One region of the Polaromonas sp. P1_F1 genome, then DNA from elsewhere that is predicted to be linked to it. Evidence: predicted binding sites of a transcription regulator. Region 1 holds the regulator's gene; each other region holds the start of a gene.

The links. The regulator sigma-54, encoded in region 1, starts transcription at its own class of promoters, with help from an activator protein. The targets are predictions, from matches to a motif close to TGGCANGNAANCTGCTTT.
Region 2: the regulator sigma-54 is predicted to act here: its motif matches at 1,588-1,605, upstream of AC1DZE_RS17985 (ammonium transporter).
Region 3: the regulator sigma-54 is predicted to act here: its motif matches at 2,504-2,521, upstream of AC1DZE_RS12450 (CmpA/NrtA family ABC transporter substrate-binding protein).

What each region holds. Positions count from the first base shown of each region.
Region 1 is NZ_JBFUBJ010000009.1:87,110-91,656, forward strand. Features, by position in the region: gene AC1DZE_RS20305 (THUMP domain-containing class I SAM-dependent RNA methyltransferase) at 1-859, opposite strand, end outside; gene AC1DZE_RS20310 (RNA polymerase factor sigma-54) at 902-2,437, opposite strand; gene lptB (LPS export ABC transporter ATP-binding protein) at 2,582-3,373, opposite strand; gene lptA (lipopolysaccharide transport periplasmic protein LptA) at 3,388-4,014, opposite strand; gene AC1DZE_RS20325 (thiol:disulfide interchange protein DsbA/DsbL) at 4,174-4,547, opposite strand, start outside.
Region 2 is NZ_JBFUBJ010000007.1:35,688-40,234, reverse strand. Features, by position in the region: gene mrdA (penicillin-binding protein 2) at 1-234, shown strand, start outside; gene AC1DZE_RS17990 (TSUP family transporter) at 403-1,161, opposite strand; gene AC1DZE_RS17985 (ammonium transporter) at 1,676-3,136, shown strand; gene AC1DZE_RS17980 (hypothetical protein) at 3,176-3,637, shown strand; gene AC1DZE_RS17975 (hypothetical protein) at 3,900-4,235, opposite strand; gene AC1DZE_RS17970 (phosphate/phosphite/phosphonate ABC transporter substrate-binding protein) at 4,396-4,547, shown strand, end outside.
Region 3 is NZ_JBFUBJ010000004.1:67,540-72,086, reverse strand. Features, by position in the region: gene AC1DZE_RS12465 (Hsp20/alpha crystallin family protein) at 1-319, shown strand, start outside; gene tsaD (tRNA (adenosine(37)-N6)-threonylcarbamoyltransferase complex transferase subunit TsaD) at 418-1,461, opposite strand; gene AC1DZE_RS12455 (ANTAR domain-containing response regulator) at 1,704-2,336, shown strand; gene AC1DZE_RS12450 (CmpA/NrtA family ABC transporter substrate-binding protein) at 2,691-3,935, shown strand; gene ntrB (nitrate ABC transporter permease) at 4,155-4,547, shown strand, end outside.

The DNA of each region.
Region 1 (4,547 bases):
CCACCGCATTGGCCACACCGGCACGCTCGGCATTGCGTTCGGCAAAGTCGACCATGCGGAAAGACACGTCGCTGCCGAACACCGGCGCTGTAGGTTCGGTGATGGCGGCTTCGGCCTGGTCGAGCAGGCCGTCCCAGACATGGCCCTGGAAGGGCAGGTATTTCTGAAAGGCAAAACGGCGGTTGATGCCGGGCGCAATGTTGCAGGCGATTTGCGCGGCTTCAATCGCGATGGTGCCCGAGCCGCAGCAGGGGTCATAGAGCGGCACGCCTTCTTTACAGAGCTGATCCCATCCGCTGGCGGCAATCATGGCGGCGGCCAGGGTTTCCTTCAGCGGGGCATCACCCTTGTCTTCGCGCCAGCCGCGCTTGAAGAGCGGCTCGCCCGAGGTGTCGATGTAGACCGTGACGGTGTCCGTCGTCAGGTGCACGTAGACGCGCACGTCGGGCCAGCGCGTGTCGACGCTGGGCCGCACGTCGTCGAACTTGGCGCGAAAGCGGTCGGCGATCGCGTCCTTGATCTTCAGCGCCGCGAAGTTCAGGCTTTGCAGCGGGCTGTGCTGGGCCGTGATCTCGACCTTGAAGGTCTGCTTGGGCGTGAACCAGATTTCCCAGGCCACGTTGGCAGCTGCGTTGTAGAGGTCTTGTTCGCTGCGGTACTGGTTGTGCTGCAGCTCGATCAGCACGCGCTGCGCCAGCCGGCTGTGCAGGTTGAGCTGCAACGCGTCGCGCCACGAAGCCTGCAGCTGCACGCCGGCGCGCCAGGCTTTGCCGTCGATCCCGGTGACACGCTTGACCTCGGTGGCCAGCAGGGTTTCGACGCCTGCGGCGCACGGTAAAAAGAGTTGGAGTTGATTCATGACTGACTTTGAGGGGCGGGGCAGCGCGGCCTGATTGGGCGGCTAGAGTGATTTGCGCAGGTTGGCGGGCGCGATGCGGAGCGCCTCGCGGTACTTGGCCACGGTGCGGCGGGCGCATTCAATGCCCTGCTCCTTGAGCATTTCGGAAATCTGGTTGTCGCTGAGCGGCTTCTTGAGGCTTTCTGACGAGACAAATTGTTTGATGAGCGCGCGCACCGCTGTGCTGGAAGCATTGCCGCCGGTTTCGGTGCCGAGTGCGGAACCGAAGAAATACTTGAGCTCGAAAGTACCGAAAGGGGTGCCCATGTACTTGGCCGTGGTCACGCGGGAGATGGTGGACTCATGCAGGCCCAGTTCATCGGCGATTTCGCGCAGCACCAGCGGCCGCATGGCGAGTTCGCCGTGCGTGAAGAAGTTTTTCTGCCGTTCCACAATCGCGCTGCTTACGCGCAGGATGGTGTCAAAGCGCTGCTGGATGTTCTTGATGAACCAGCGGGCCTCCTGCAGGCGCTGCTGCAGCGCCTGGCCGCCCTGGCCTTTGTGCTGCTTGAGGGCATTGGCATAAATGTCGTGCACGCGAAGGCGCGGCATGACGTCGCCATTGAGCGAAACCTTGAAGCCCCGGCCCGATTTGATGACGATGACGTCGGGCACGATCAGGTTGCGCTCCACGTTCACAAAGCGGCGCCCGGGCTTGGGGTCGAGCCGGCCAATCACCGTGATGGCGCCCTTGATGGCGGCTTCGGTGAACCCACACAGGTGCGACAGGCGCTTGACATCGCGCTTGGCCAGCAGCTCCATGGGCTGCTTGCACATGGCAATGGCTGCGCGGGTTTCTTCGCAGTCCTTGCAGTCCAGCAGTTGCAGGCTCAGGCATTCCGCCAGGTTGCGCGCACCGACACCGGCAGGCTCCATGTGGTGCAGCAGCTTGAGCGCCATCGCAAAACGCTGCTCCAGCTCTTCCGCCTGCGCCATGTCATCTCTTGCAAGACCGGCCGCGAGCGACGCCAGGCTGTCTTCAAGGTAGCCGTCGTCGTTGAGCGATTCAATGAGGAAGTGCAGCGCGGCGCGATCTTCCTCCGACAGGCGCAAGCTCAGCGATTGCCGGTGCAGGTGGTCCTGCAGCGACTCATGGCTGCCCGTGAGGTCGGAGGCCTCGGCTTCGCTCTCTTCATTGTTGTTCTTGCGCGCCGGTGCGTCGCTTCCCCACTCGCTGTCGTCGGGCGTGGTTTCTACCGTGCCATCGCCTTCCCAGCTTTCCTCGAGCTTGGGCTCCGCACTGACTTCTGCGTCATTCGGGGCTGTAGCGCCAGTCTCGTCTGCGCCGCCAGCTATCGAATCCGTAGCAGATTCAAACTCGCGGCTGTCCTGGCTTACCGGCGTGTTGATGTGCTCCAGCCCAAACTCTTCGCGCACCGCCGTCTCTTCCGACACTTCCAGAAACGGGTTTTCGTCGAGCATCTGCTCGACCTCCTGGCTCAACTCAAGCGTCGACAGCTGCAACAGCCGGATCGACTGCTGCAGCTGGGGCGTCAGCGCAAGATGCTGCGAGACGCGGAGTGACAGGCCTTGTTTCACTGGATTTTCAAATGTGCGGAAAGATAAAACGACATGTCTTCGGCCAGCAGGGGCCGCGGAACTGGCTTCGCCAGGCCGCAGGCGCCGTCCCCAGAGGGGGAGAGGGAGCTACACGAAGTGAGCGACAACAGGGGGGAACCATCTTCACATCTTGAAGTGTTCGCCGAGATAGACTCTTCGTACATCGGCGTTGTTCACGATCTCGGACGGTGTGCCTTGCGCCAGCACATGGCCGTCGCTGATGATGTAGGCGTGGTCGCAAATGCCCAGTGTTTCACGCACGTTGTGGTCGGTGATCAGCACGCCGATGCCGCGCGATTTGAGGAAACCGATGATGCGCTGGATTTCGATCACGGCAATGGGGTCGATACCGGCAAAGGGCTCATCCAGCAGGATGAAGCGCGGCTGGGTTGCCAGCGCCCGCGCGATTTCGACCCGGCGGCGCTCGCCGCCCGAGAGCGCCGGTGCCGGTGAGTTGCGCAAATGATCTACCCGCAAATCCTGCAGCAGCGCGTCGAGCCGCGACTCGATGTCTGCGCGCCCCAGCGGCTTTCCGGTTTTGTCGAGCTGCAGCTCCAGCACGGCACGCACGTTTTCTTCGACCGTGAGCTTGCGGAAAATCGACGCTTCCTGCGGCAGGTAGCTCAGGCCCAGGCGGGCACGCAGGTGAATCGGCATGTGCTCGACCGACTCGCCGTCGATGGAAATTTCGCCTGCATCGGCGCGCACCAGGCCCACGATCATGTAGAACGAGGTCGTTTTGCCCGCGCCGTTGGGGCCCAGCRGGCCCACGACTTCGCCTTTTTGCACGGACAGCGAAACGTCCTGCACCACCTTGCGGCTGCCGTACGATTTTTGCAGACCTTGCGCAACAAGGCGGCTGGGGGTCAGGGCAGGAGCGGCCGGGGCCGCTGAAGTGTCAGTCACCACATCCATCTGTGCAGGTCTTTCTAGTTCTTTTCATTGCCCAGCGTCGTGCTGGGGCGCAGAACCGGGGCGGGGCCTGCGGGCGGCGCCGCGACGGGGGCCGAGGCTGTCGCGCGGGGTGACAGCATGGCGCGAACCCGTCCTGTGGGGTTGCTGGCCGTACGATTTTGCGCGCCCCCATCCACGGTGAAGACGTCGGTGTTGTTGTCGTAAACAATCAGGCTGCCGGTGGTTTCGTCCACCAGGGTGGCGCCGTTGTAGCGGCGCACCACCGCCCGCTTGATGAACTTCACCAGGTCTGCACGGCTGTCATATTCAATGCGTTCGCCTTCGCCTTCGATGTATTCGTCTACGCCGTCACGCTTTTTCCGGTAAAACGCCAGCTTGCCGGGCGCCGCGATGGACACCGCCTGCTGGTAGCCTTCGGGATCCTGCATGACGTCAACGCGCTCGCCGCGCACGATGGTCGTGCCCTTGGTGATCACCACATTGCCGGTAAAAACACTGGTTTGCTTCAGGTCGTCATAACGCAGGGCATCTGCCTCCGCGTTCATGGGCTTGTCCCGGTCGGCTTTTTCGGCGCTGGCCGGGAAAGCCACCCCCAGCACCAGAATGACCGGCAGGATGAAAGAAAAAATGGGGTGTTTCATAAGGCACGAATCTTGCTGCTTGGTGTTGGGCCATTGTAGCCATGCCAGCTCCGGGAATGGCTTGCACGGGGAATATTAGGGGCATAAAAAAACCCGCCGGAAATCGGGCGGGTTTTGTGAGCCAGTGTTTGGCGCGGCGCACGGCCGCAGGCGCTTTCTTTATTTGGCCTTGCGGGATTGGGCGATCAGGTGATCTGTGACCTGCAGCGCGCGGGTCATGGTTTGGGTCTGGTCCGACGAGGTGTAATAACGCCCCGCGATACCCAGCGACGGCACGCCGGCCACTTTGTAGCTATCCTGCAGCTGTGTGGCCTTGCGCGCCTTGGAGGCGACCGAAAAGGAGTTGTAGAACTCAACGAATTTGGCCTTGTTGAGGCCCTGCTTTTCAGCCCATGCAGCTATCAATTCGGGCGTGTTGAGCGGTTGTTTTTCCACGTGGATCGTAGCAAACACCTTCTTGTGAAGTTCCTCAATTTTGCCCATGGCCTCAAGCACGTAATACAGGCGCTGCTGAGGTTCGAAATCGGGGCGGA
Region 2 (4,547 bases), on a different contig from region 1:
CCGAGCGAGGAAGACATGGTGGCGGTGCAGAAGGGGCTGGCGGCAGCGCCCATCGGCAAGCCGCGTCAGGCCGCCGACGTGGCCGGCCAGCTGTCGGCCGGCGCAGCAGGCGCTTCCCCCGGCCCCACGAACGCCGCGGCTGCCGCTGCCGCCAAGGCCAGGACGGCGGCGATTGCGGAGGCGCTCAGCAAGCTGCCGCCGCCCATGGCGGCGGCGGGCATCAACCCCGATTGAGCCGGCCGTCGCTATCGATTTGAGAGCTGCTTGCGCATGCCTTTATTGGGCTGGACGCCAATTTGGTCATTAAACAGTGATGGCCGGATTTCAAGCAAAATCCGCCGAAAACCCATACAGGACGTGCGCAAGAAGCTACTAAATCAATAGCAAACTGGCAGCACGCCGTCAGCGCGCAAATGCGTCAAAAGCGGTTTTCAGGATCAGCGCGCTGACCACGGCGATAAACACCCCGCGCACAAAACCAGCCCCATGTTTCAAGGCCAGGCGGGTGCCCAGCAGGCTGCCTGCTACGTTGGCCACGGCCATCGTGAGGGCGAAATGCCACCAGACATGGCCTTTATAGGCAAAGAGCGCCAGCGCCGCCAGGTTGGTGGCGGTGTTGAGCAGCTTGGCCGAAGCCGACGCGTTCAAAAAGTCATAACCCAGCCAGCGCACAAATAAAAATACAAAAAAGCTGCCGGTGCCCGGGCCGAAGAAGCCGTCGTAAAACCCCAAAACCAGCCCGATGCAGCAGGCCGCCGCGGTCTCGGCACGGCCGGTAAAGCGGGGCGTGTGGTGGCGGCCCAGCTCCTTCCTGGCCAGGGTGTAAAGCAGTACCGCCAGCAGCACAAAGGGCAGGGCCTTGCGCAAAAATCCCGGCGAGATGACGGTGACCAGCCAGGCGCCTGCCAGCGAGCCGGTAAAACCCGCAGCCGCCGCCGGCAGCAGCGCCGCCCACCGAAGCTCCACGCGGCGGGCATATTGGGCCGTGGCAACCGCGGTGCCCCAGACCGAGGCCCCCTTGTTCACCCCAAACAGGGTGGCAGGATGGGTAGTGGGGAAAACGGCAAACAGGGCCGGCACCAGGATCAGCCCGCCGCCCCCGACGATAGAGTCCACAAAACCGGCGAGCAGGGAGGCCAACGAGACGATGAATAATTCCATGGCCCGGATTGTCCCATCGCATTGAATAGACTAATTGCTATCAAATAGATAGCTGTTTGCGCAAGACAGTCAATGGTTGCAAAGGTTTTTGAGGGTTTTACCCATCACGGCGGAGGCATAAAAAAAGCGCTGGGGTTGCCAGCGCTTTTTGCAAATCTGCATCTCTTGTGGAATGCCGCTTTGCTTGTGTACTTCTTAATGACTCTCTCGTGTCTCCTCGGCTCCTCGCGTTGCGAGCAGCAAGGCTCGTCAGCAAGTCATCCAATATAGCGGGCGCACTGTCCCAGTGCATTGGGGGTTTCCCGGCCCCGGGCTTTGGGCGGCCGCTGGTTCTGTGGATGTTTTTGGGGCACCACGCCAATCGTTTGCGCACTTTTGCAGTACATATTTTCCGTCGCAGTCCCATCACACGAGCTACTGCGGTATTGGCACGACTTATGCCTGTTGTTACCAATTGTTGGTTGATTGAACAGGCGGGCACCGTATGCATATGAACAGATTTCTGGCCTTGAGTATGTCTTTATGCTTGGGCCTGGCATGCCAGCAAGCCCTGGCACAGACCACGGCTCCCCCGGCAGTGGCGCCGCCAGCAGTCACTGCCAGCGCTCCGGAAGTCGCACCGTCCCCCGCACAGGCCACGATTCCTGCGCCTCCTGCCGCTCCGATGGCTGCCGCGTCTGCGCCCCTTCCTGTGCCTCCTGCGGCTGCCCCGGCACCGCTGACGCAGCCAGGGCTGGTCGGCGTGGAGACCCTCAATGGTGCCGACACCGCCTGGATGATGACCTCCACCGCACTGGTATTGCTCATGACCCTGCCCGGCATTGCCCTTTTTTACGGCGGCATGGTGCGCAGGAAAAGCGTGCTCAACGTCATGGCCTGCGTCGTCGCCATCTGTGCCGTCGTCAGCCTGCTCTGGTTTGCGGTGGGGTACTCCATCGCCTTCACGCCCGGCAAAGGTGCGCTTGGGCACTATCTGGGTGGTCCCGAGCGGCTCTGGTTCACCGGGCTGGACTACGTGAAGGATGCGCAGAAGGTGGCCGTGAGCCATATCGCGCCCAACATTCCCGAGTCGGTCTACGCCATGTTCCAGCTGACCTTCGCCATCATCACGGCCGCGCTGGTGGTCGGATCGTTTGTGGAACGCATGCGGTTTTCCGCGATGCTGGTGTTCATGTCGCTGTGGACCGTCGTCGTTTACGCACCCATTGCCCACTGGGTCTGGGAGCCCAATGGCTGGCTGGCGCGCATGGGCGCGCTGGACTTTGCCGGCGGCTCGGTCGTGCACATCAATGCCGGCATTGCCGGGCTGGTCTGTGCCTACGCGCTCGGGCCACGCCACGGCTACGGCCGTGAACCGTTTACGCCTTTCAACCTGGGCCTGACCATGGCCGGTGCCGGCATGCTGTGGGTCGGCTGGTTTGGCTTTAACGCCGGCTCCGCCGTGGCCTCCGACGGCCGGGCCGGCCTGGCGATGGCCGTCACGCACATCGCGGCGGCCGCGGGCGCTCTCTCGTGGATGGCGGCCGAATGGATTGTTCGCGGGCGTCCTTCCCTGCTGGGACTGTGCTCGGGCCTGGTCGCCGGGCTGGTCGCCATCACGCCGGCGGCGGGCTTTGTCTCGCCGCGCGCGGCCCTGGTGTTTGGCCTGGTGGCCGGCGTGGCCTGCTACTGGGGCGCCACGGGCCTCAAGCGCCTGCTCAACGCCGACGATTCACTGGACGTGTTCGGCGTGCACGGCGTGGGCGGCATTGTGGGTTCGCTGCTGACCGGCATCTTTGCCAGCAAGGCCATCTCCGGTGTCGAGGGCAGCCTGATGACCCAGGCGATCGGCGCAGGCGCCGTCATGCTCTACAGCCTGTTCATGACGGCGCTGGCCTTGTGGGTCACCTCGCTGATCGTCAGCCTGCGCGTCAGCGAAGCCGCCGAGAGCGACGGCCTGGACATCACCCAGCACGCCGAGCGGTTGGGCACGTAACTGACAAACAACGGACTCCACTTTCAAGGATTGCGCACCATGCCCTCCAGTGAAAAAATTGCCGTTGCGGCCCACCTGCATGTGCTGTTGCGCCGCAAAACCGGCCGCGTGACCGACACCGAGTGGATGGCCGGTAACCAGGAATACGCCGCCGAAATAGCGCGTTTTGCGCGGGAAAAAGCCGCCGAGGATGGCCACGTGGACCTGGCGGTGTGGGCCGACCGGCTTGAAGAAATCATGGCCACCCCCGAGCCCAAGGCACGCGTGCCGCTGGTGCAGTTGGTGTCCGAGGTGGTGAAGGAGCGCAGCCAGCCGGTGCTTGCCCCGGCGCCTGTGCCCGACCGCCAGAGCGCCCGGTCCATCGATACCGAGGAAGAGGTCTATCCTGAATCAGGTTTTATCGAGTCGACATTCGGTGCCATCTTCGGCGAGGGCGAGTCGCCGCGAGAGCGCCGCCAGCGCGACCCGAATGCGCCGCGCTATGTGAAGGGCCTGCGATAACTTGTAGCCCCCTGTCTCGGCTCACTGCGTGTAGCCGGAACCCCCCTCAGGGTGGCAACACCTGCAGCCCGGCAAAGCCGGTTCTGCGGTGTTCTTGCCCCGAACGCGCTGCGCTTCGTGAAGAGCTTGCGCTGAACGCTGCGGGGGTTTTCCCGCTTAATTACTTTGCCGGCGCGGCATGCGGCGCTGCGGCTTCCCGAGCGCGGTTCAGGCTGTGCGCCAGCATGTTGCGGGTGCGAATGCGGATGTTGGCGCTGGCATCTTAAGCAAACGCGGCCACATAAGGGTGGCCTGCGTTATCCGCCAGGATGCTGCGCCGCACCTGATCCAGGCCGGCATCGCAGGCCGCCAGTGCGGCATCGGCGAGCACAAACACGGACTGCTCCGGGTTGTCTTTCAGCGACTGCAAGGCGCTCTGGGCACAGCGCTGGTAGTCGTTGATGGCCGTGGCCACCGGGGCGCGGGCAATCGACAGCGGGTCCTGGCTGGCGCGCGGCGCCGGGCTACAGGCAGACAGGGCAGTCAGCAGCATGGCGATCAGGAAGGTGGGCAGACTCTTCATGATTTCGGTCGGTCGGGCGGCGGTGGTCTGCGGCATCTTCCGATTGTGTCATCGGGGTGCAAATGCAAGCGGGCGCCCACCATGTCATGAGGGTGGTGGAAAAAGTTGACAGGGGTAAATTGCGCTAGCCAGCGCCGGACACACGCAGTAGCATGCGTGAGCTTTATATAAGGAGAGGCTTATGCTGAGGAGATGGATGTTAGGGACCCTGGTGTTGGGGTTCAGCCAGTTTTGTATGGGCACTGCCAATGCCCAGGCGCAGGCCCAGCAACTGATACTGGGCATCAGCGAAGGCACTTCGGGTGGCCTCGACCACGCCCAGGTGATTGCCAAATACCAGGGGCTGGC
Region 3 (4,547 bases), on a different contig from region 1:
ATTCCTCAACGACACCTTCTCCTCGCTGTCTGACACCGGCGCCGCCAAGGCCGCCAACGTGGAAGACCTCGAGAAGGCATATACCCTGCAATTCGACGTTCCCGGCCTGGCCCGCGAACAACTGGATATCGGCATTGAAGGCGACGTGGTTCGTGTCTCCAGCAAGGAAGACGCACCCCGCAAAATCAAGGCCGCATGGCGCTTCCCGCTGGAAATCGATACCGCCAACAGCAGCGCCAAACTGGAAAACGGCGTGTTGACCCTGACACTGGGCAAAAAAGTCCCTGTCAGCAACGTCACCCACCTCGACATCCAGTAACCACCGACCAAAGCCGGTTAGCCGTCCCTGCCAGCCGGGGCCGTGGAACCGGCTTTGCCGGGCCGCAGGCGCAGCGGCCCCCTCGGGGGGACGGGGAACTACGCGGCGCGAGCGACCGTGGGGGTCAAACTCCAGCGCGGCTTCACATCAAACGTGTAGTCGCGCTGAAGCGTTTCAAGCCCCGCCTGCAGCCGCATGCCGGCCGCCAGCGCAATCATGGCGCCGTTGTCGGTGCACAAATGCAGTTCCGGGTAATGCACACGAATACCGCGTTGCTTGCACACGGCATTGAGCTGGCTTCGCAGCAGCGCATTGGCGCCCACGCCGCCCGCCACCACCAGGCGTTTGAGTCCGGTTTGCGCCATGGCGGCCAGTGATTTTTTCACCAATACTTCCACGATCGCCGCCTGCGTGGATGCCGCGAGGTCGGCCTTGCGGCTGTCCAGCTCCGCACCCAATTTTTTGGCCTGAGTCAGCACTGCGGTTTTGAGCCCGGCAAATGAAAAATCCAGGTCACCACTGTGCAGCAAGGGTCGCGGCAACTTGAAGGCCGCGCAGTCGCCGTGCTCAGCCAGCTTCGACAGATGGGGCCCGCCGGGATAAGGCAAGCCCATCAGCTTGGCCGACTTGTCAAAAGCCTCACCTGCCGCATCGTCAATGGTTTCACCGAGCAATTCGTAACTGCCGACCCGGTCCACCCGCATCAGCTGGGTATGGCCGCCAGACACCAGCAGCGCCACAAAAGGAAACTCGGGCGGGTCGGCGCTCAGAAAGGGCGACAGCAAATGCCCTTCCAGGTGATGCACACCCATCGCAGGCTTGCCCAGCGCCGCCGCCAGCGAGCAAGCAATACCCGCCCCCACCAGCAGCGCACCCGCAAGCCCAGGGCCGCGTGTATACGCCACCACATCCACTTGCGCCAGGCTGCTGCCCGCCTCGGCCATCACCTGATGCGTCAAAGGCAAGACACGCCGGATATGGTCCCGGCTCGCCAGCTCAGGCACCACACCACCATAAGCCTGGTGCATGTCGATCTGGCTGAACAAGGCGTGCGACAGCAGGCGCGGCACGCCACTGCCGCTGGCATCCACCAGCGCCACACCGGTTTCATCGCAACTCGATTCGATTCCCAAGACTCTCATCCTTCGAGTGTAAAGCCCCCCCCGTTCAGGCTCACTACGTGTAGCCTGCCCCCCTCAAGGGGGGGGTGCCTGCGGTCTGGCAAAGCCAGTCCCGCGGCTCCCGCTGGTTGAGCCCCTCCTCAACCCAGCATGAGCCCTGGAACCGGCTTTGCCGGGCCGGAGGGCGGGCGGACCCCTCGGGGAGGTAAGGAGTTACACACAGTGAACGACCGTGGGGGCACGTTTCTTGCACTAAATCCTGCATGACGCCGTCCCAATCCCTGCGCCTTGTCATCATCGCCCCGGACCTGCTGGAGTCCGTGTCCGATGACGACCATGCGCGGGAGCTGGCCGAGCGCTCGCGCCAGCTGCGCATCGGATTGCTGGAAAACGGTTACAACATCGTCGCGGTGCTCCCGGCCGATACCTTCCTGGACGAGCGCCTGGCGCAACTGCAACCCGACATGATCATCGTGGACGCCGAAAGCGAGGCCCGCGATTCGCTGGAGCATGTGGTGATGGCGACGCGGGACGCCCGCCGGCCCATCGTGCTGTTCACCAACGACAACGACACCAGCCACGTGAAGGATGCCGTCGCCGCCGGCGTGTCGGCCTATGTAGTGGCCGGCCTCTCCCCGGACCGCATTCGGCCTATCCTGGACGTGGCCATGGCGCGCTTTGAGCACGAACAGGGCCTCCGCAAGGAACTGGCACACGCCAAAACAGAGCTGCATGACCGAAAAGTCATAGACCGGGCCAAGGGCATGCTGATGCAGCGCCAGGGCCTGACCGAACAGGCCGCCTTCGAAAAGCTGCGCAAGGCAGCGATGGATAAGGGCCTGCGGCTGGGCGAAGTCGCCCAGCGCATGCTCGACGCCCTGGATTTGCTGGGATAAATCCCGGGCCTGATCTCAGGTAACCCTCAATTGGTGCACCGCACAAATACGGTGCAAGCATCAAACCACCGCCTCGCACCGCCTTTCCCCGCAGCCACTGGTGCACGCAGTGCGTCCGGGCACTTTCCCTTCTCAAAACGACCCGCTGTCACAGCACTCAGCATCGCTGGCACAGCTTTTGCAATGCCCTAGGCACTGGTCAAAGATGGCCAACCGGCACAGCACTTCAATGGCGAAGTGTGTGGTGCCCCCAAGGAACAAAGGCGTTCGCACCCTGCATCACGTTCAACGTGTTGCCCGGGTCGAGCGCCTTTTTGTTTTTGTCTTTCGTTTTAACTATCAGGAGCCGCTGACATGACTGAACTGCTGAAATCTTCGCTGACTCGCCGCACCGTGCTGCAGGCCGCGGCCGTAGGCGCCGTGGGCATCAACCCCGCCCTGCGCGCTGCCGTCTATGCCCAGGGCTCAGACGCACCAGAGAAGAAGGAAGTCAAGATCGGCTTCATTCCGCTGACCGACTGCGCCTCGGTGGTCATGGCCTCAGTGCTGGGCATTGACCAGAAATACGGCGTCAAGATCATCCCGACCAAGGAAGCCAGCTGGGCCGGCGTACGCGACAAGCTGGTCAACGGCGAACTGGACTTCGCCCATGTGCTCTACGGCCTGGTCTACGGCGTCCACATGGGCACAGCCGGCCCCAAGAAGGACATGGCTGTGCTGATGACGCTCAACAACAACGGCCAGGCCATCACGCTGTCCAAGAAACTGGCCGACAAGGGCGCCATCGACGGCCCGGGCCTGGCCAAGCTCATGGCCAGCGACAAGCGCGAATACACCTTCGCCCAGACCTTCCCGACCGGCACGCACGCCATGTGGCTTTACTACTGGCTGGCCGCCAACGGCATCAACCCGATGAAGGACGCCAAGGTCATCACCGTGCCGCCACCGCAAATGGTGGCCAACATGCGCGTGGGCAACATGGACGGCTTCTGCGTGGGCGAGCCCTGGGGCCACCGCGCCATCATCGACGGCATAGGCGTGACCGCCGTGACCACCCAGGACGTCTGGAAAGACCACCCTGAAAAAGTGCTGGGCACCACGGCCGACTTCGTCAAAAAATACCCCAATACAGCGCGCGCCGTGACCGCCGCCATCATCGAAGCCGGCAAGTGGATTGACGCCAGCCTCTCCAACAAAAACAAGATGGCCGAGACCGTGGCCGACAAGAGCTACGTCAACACCAGCGTGGACGCCATCAACCAGCGCATCCTGGGCCGCTACCAGAACGGCATGGGCAAGACCTGGGACGACCCGAACTACATGAAGTTCTACAACGACGGTGCGGTGAGCTTCCCTTACCTGTCCGACGGCATGTGGTTCCTCACGCAGCACAAACGCTGGGGCCTGATCAAGGAGCATCCGGACTACCTGGGCATCGCCAAACAGATCAATCACATCGACGTCTACAAACAGGCCGCGACGGCTGCCAAGGCGAGCGTTCCCAAAGACATCATGCGCAGCAGCAAGCTGATGGACGGCACGGTGTGGGACGGCAAGGACCCGAAAAAATACGCCGACAGTTTCAAGGTTCACGCCTGAACACCCACGCTATATCCACGCTACACCCCACCCAACCTTCCCACGTAAAGAGGTGACGCCATGGTCAGTGCCGTATTTCACAACCCGCTGGAGGCGGCAACCCCTGCAAGCCGCAGCAACGAAAGGCCCAGAGAGGCCGTCGCTATCAATTCGATAGCTGGCGGCGCTTATCCAACGGGCTCCGCAGCCAAAAATAACATGAACGTTTCAATAAAACCCATGCCCGCCACCAAGCCATCCCGCGATGCCTCCTGGCTCTGGCTCACCATCCTGCCCCCCCTGTTGGGCCTCGGTTTGCTGGTGCTGATCTGGGAGCTTGTTTTCATGGGCACGGCCGGCAGCATTCCCTCGCCCAAAGACACCTTTGTGCAGGCGGTGCAGATCTTCAGCGACCCGTTTTACAGCAAGGGGCCGAATGACCAGGGCGTGGGCTGGAACGTGCTGTCGTCGCTCAAGCGCGTGGCCATGGGCTTTGGCATGGCGGCCGTCGTCGGCATACCGGTCGGCTTCATGATCGGTCGCTTCAATTTTTTGAGCCGCATGTTCAACCCGCTGATCAGCCTCTTGCGCCCGGTGTCGCCGCTAGCCTGGTTGCCGATTGGTCTGCTGGTC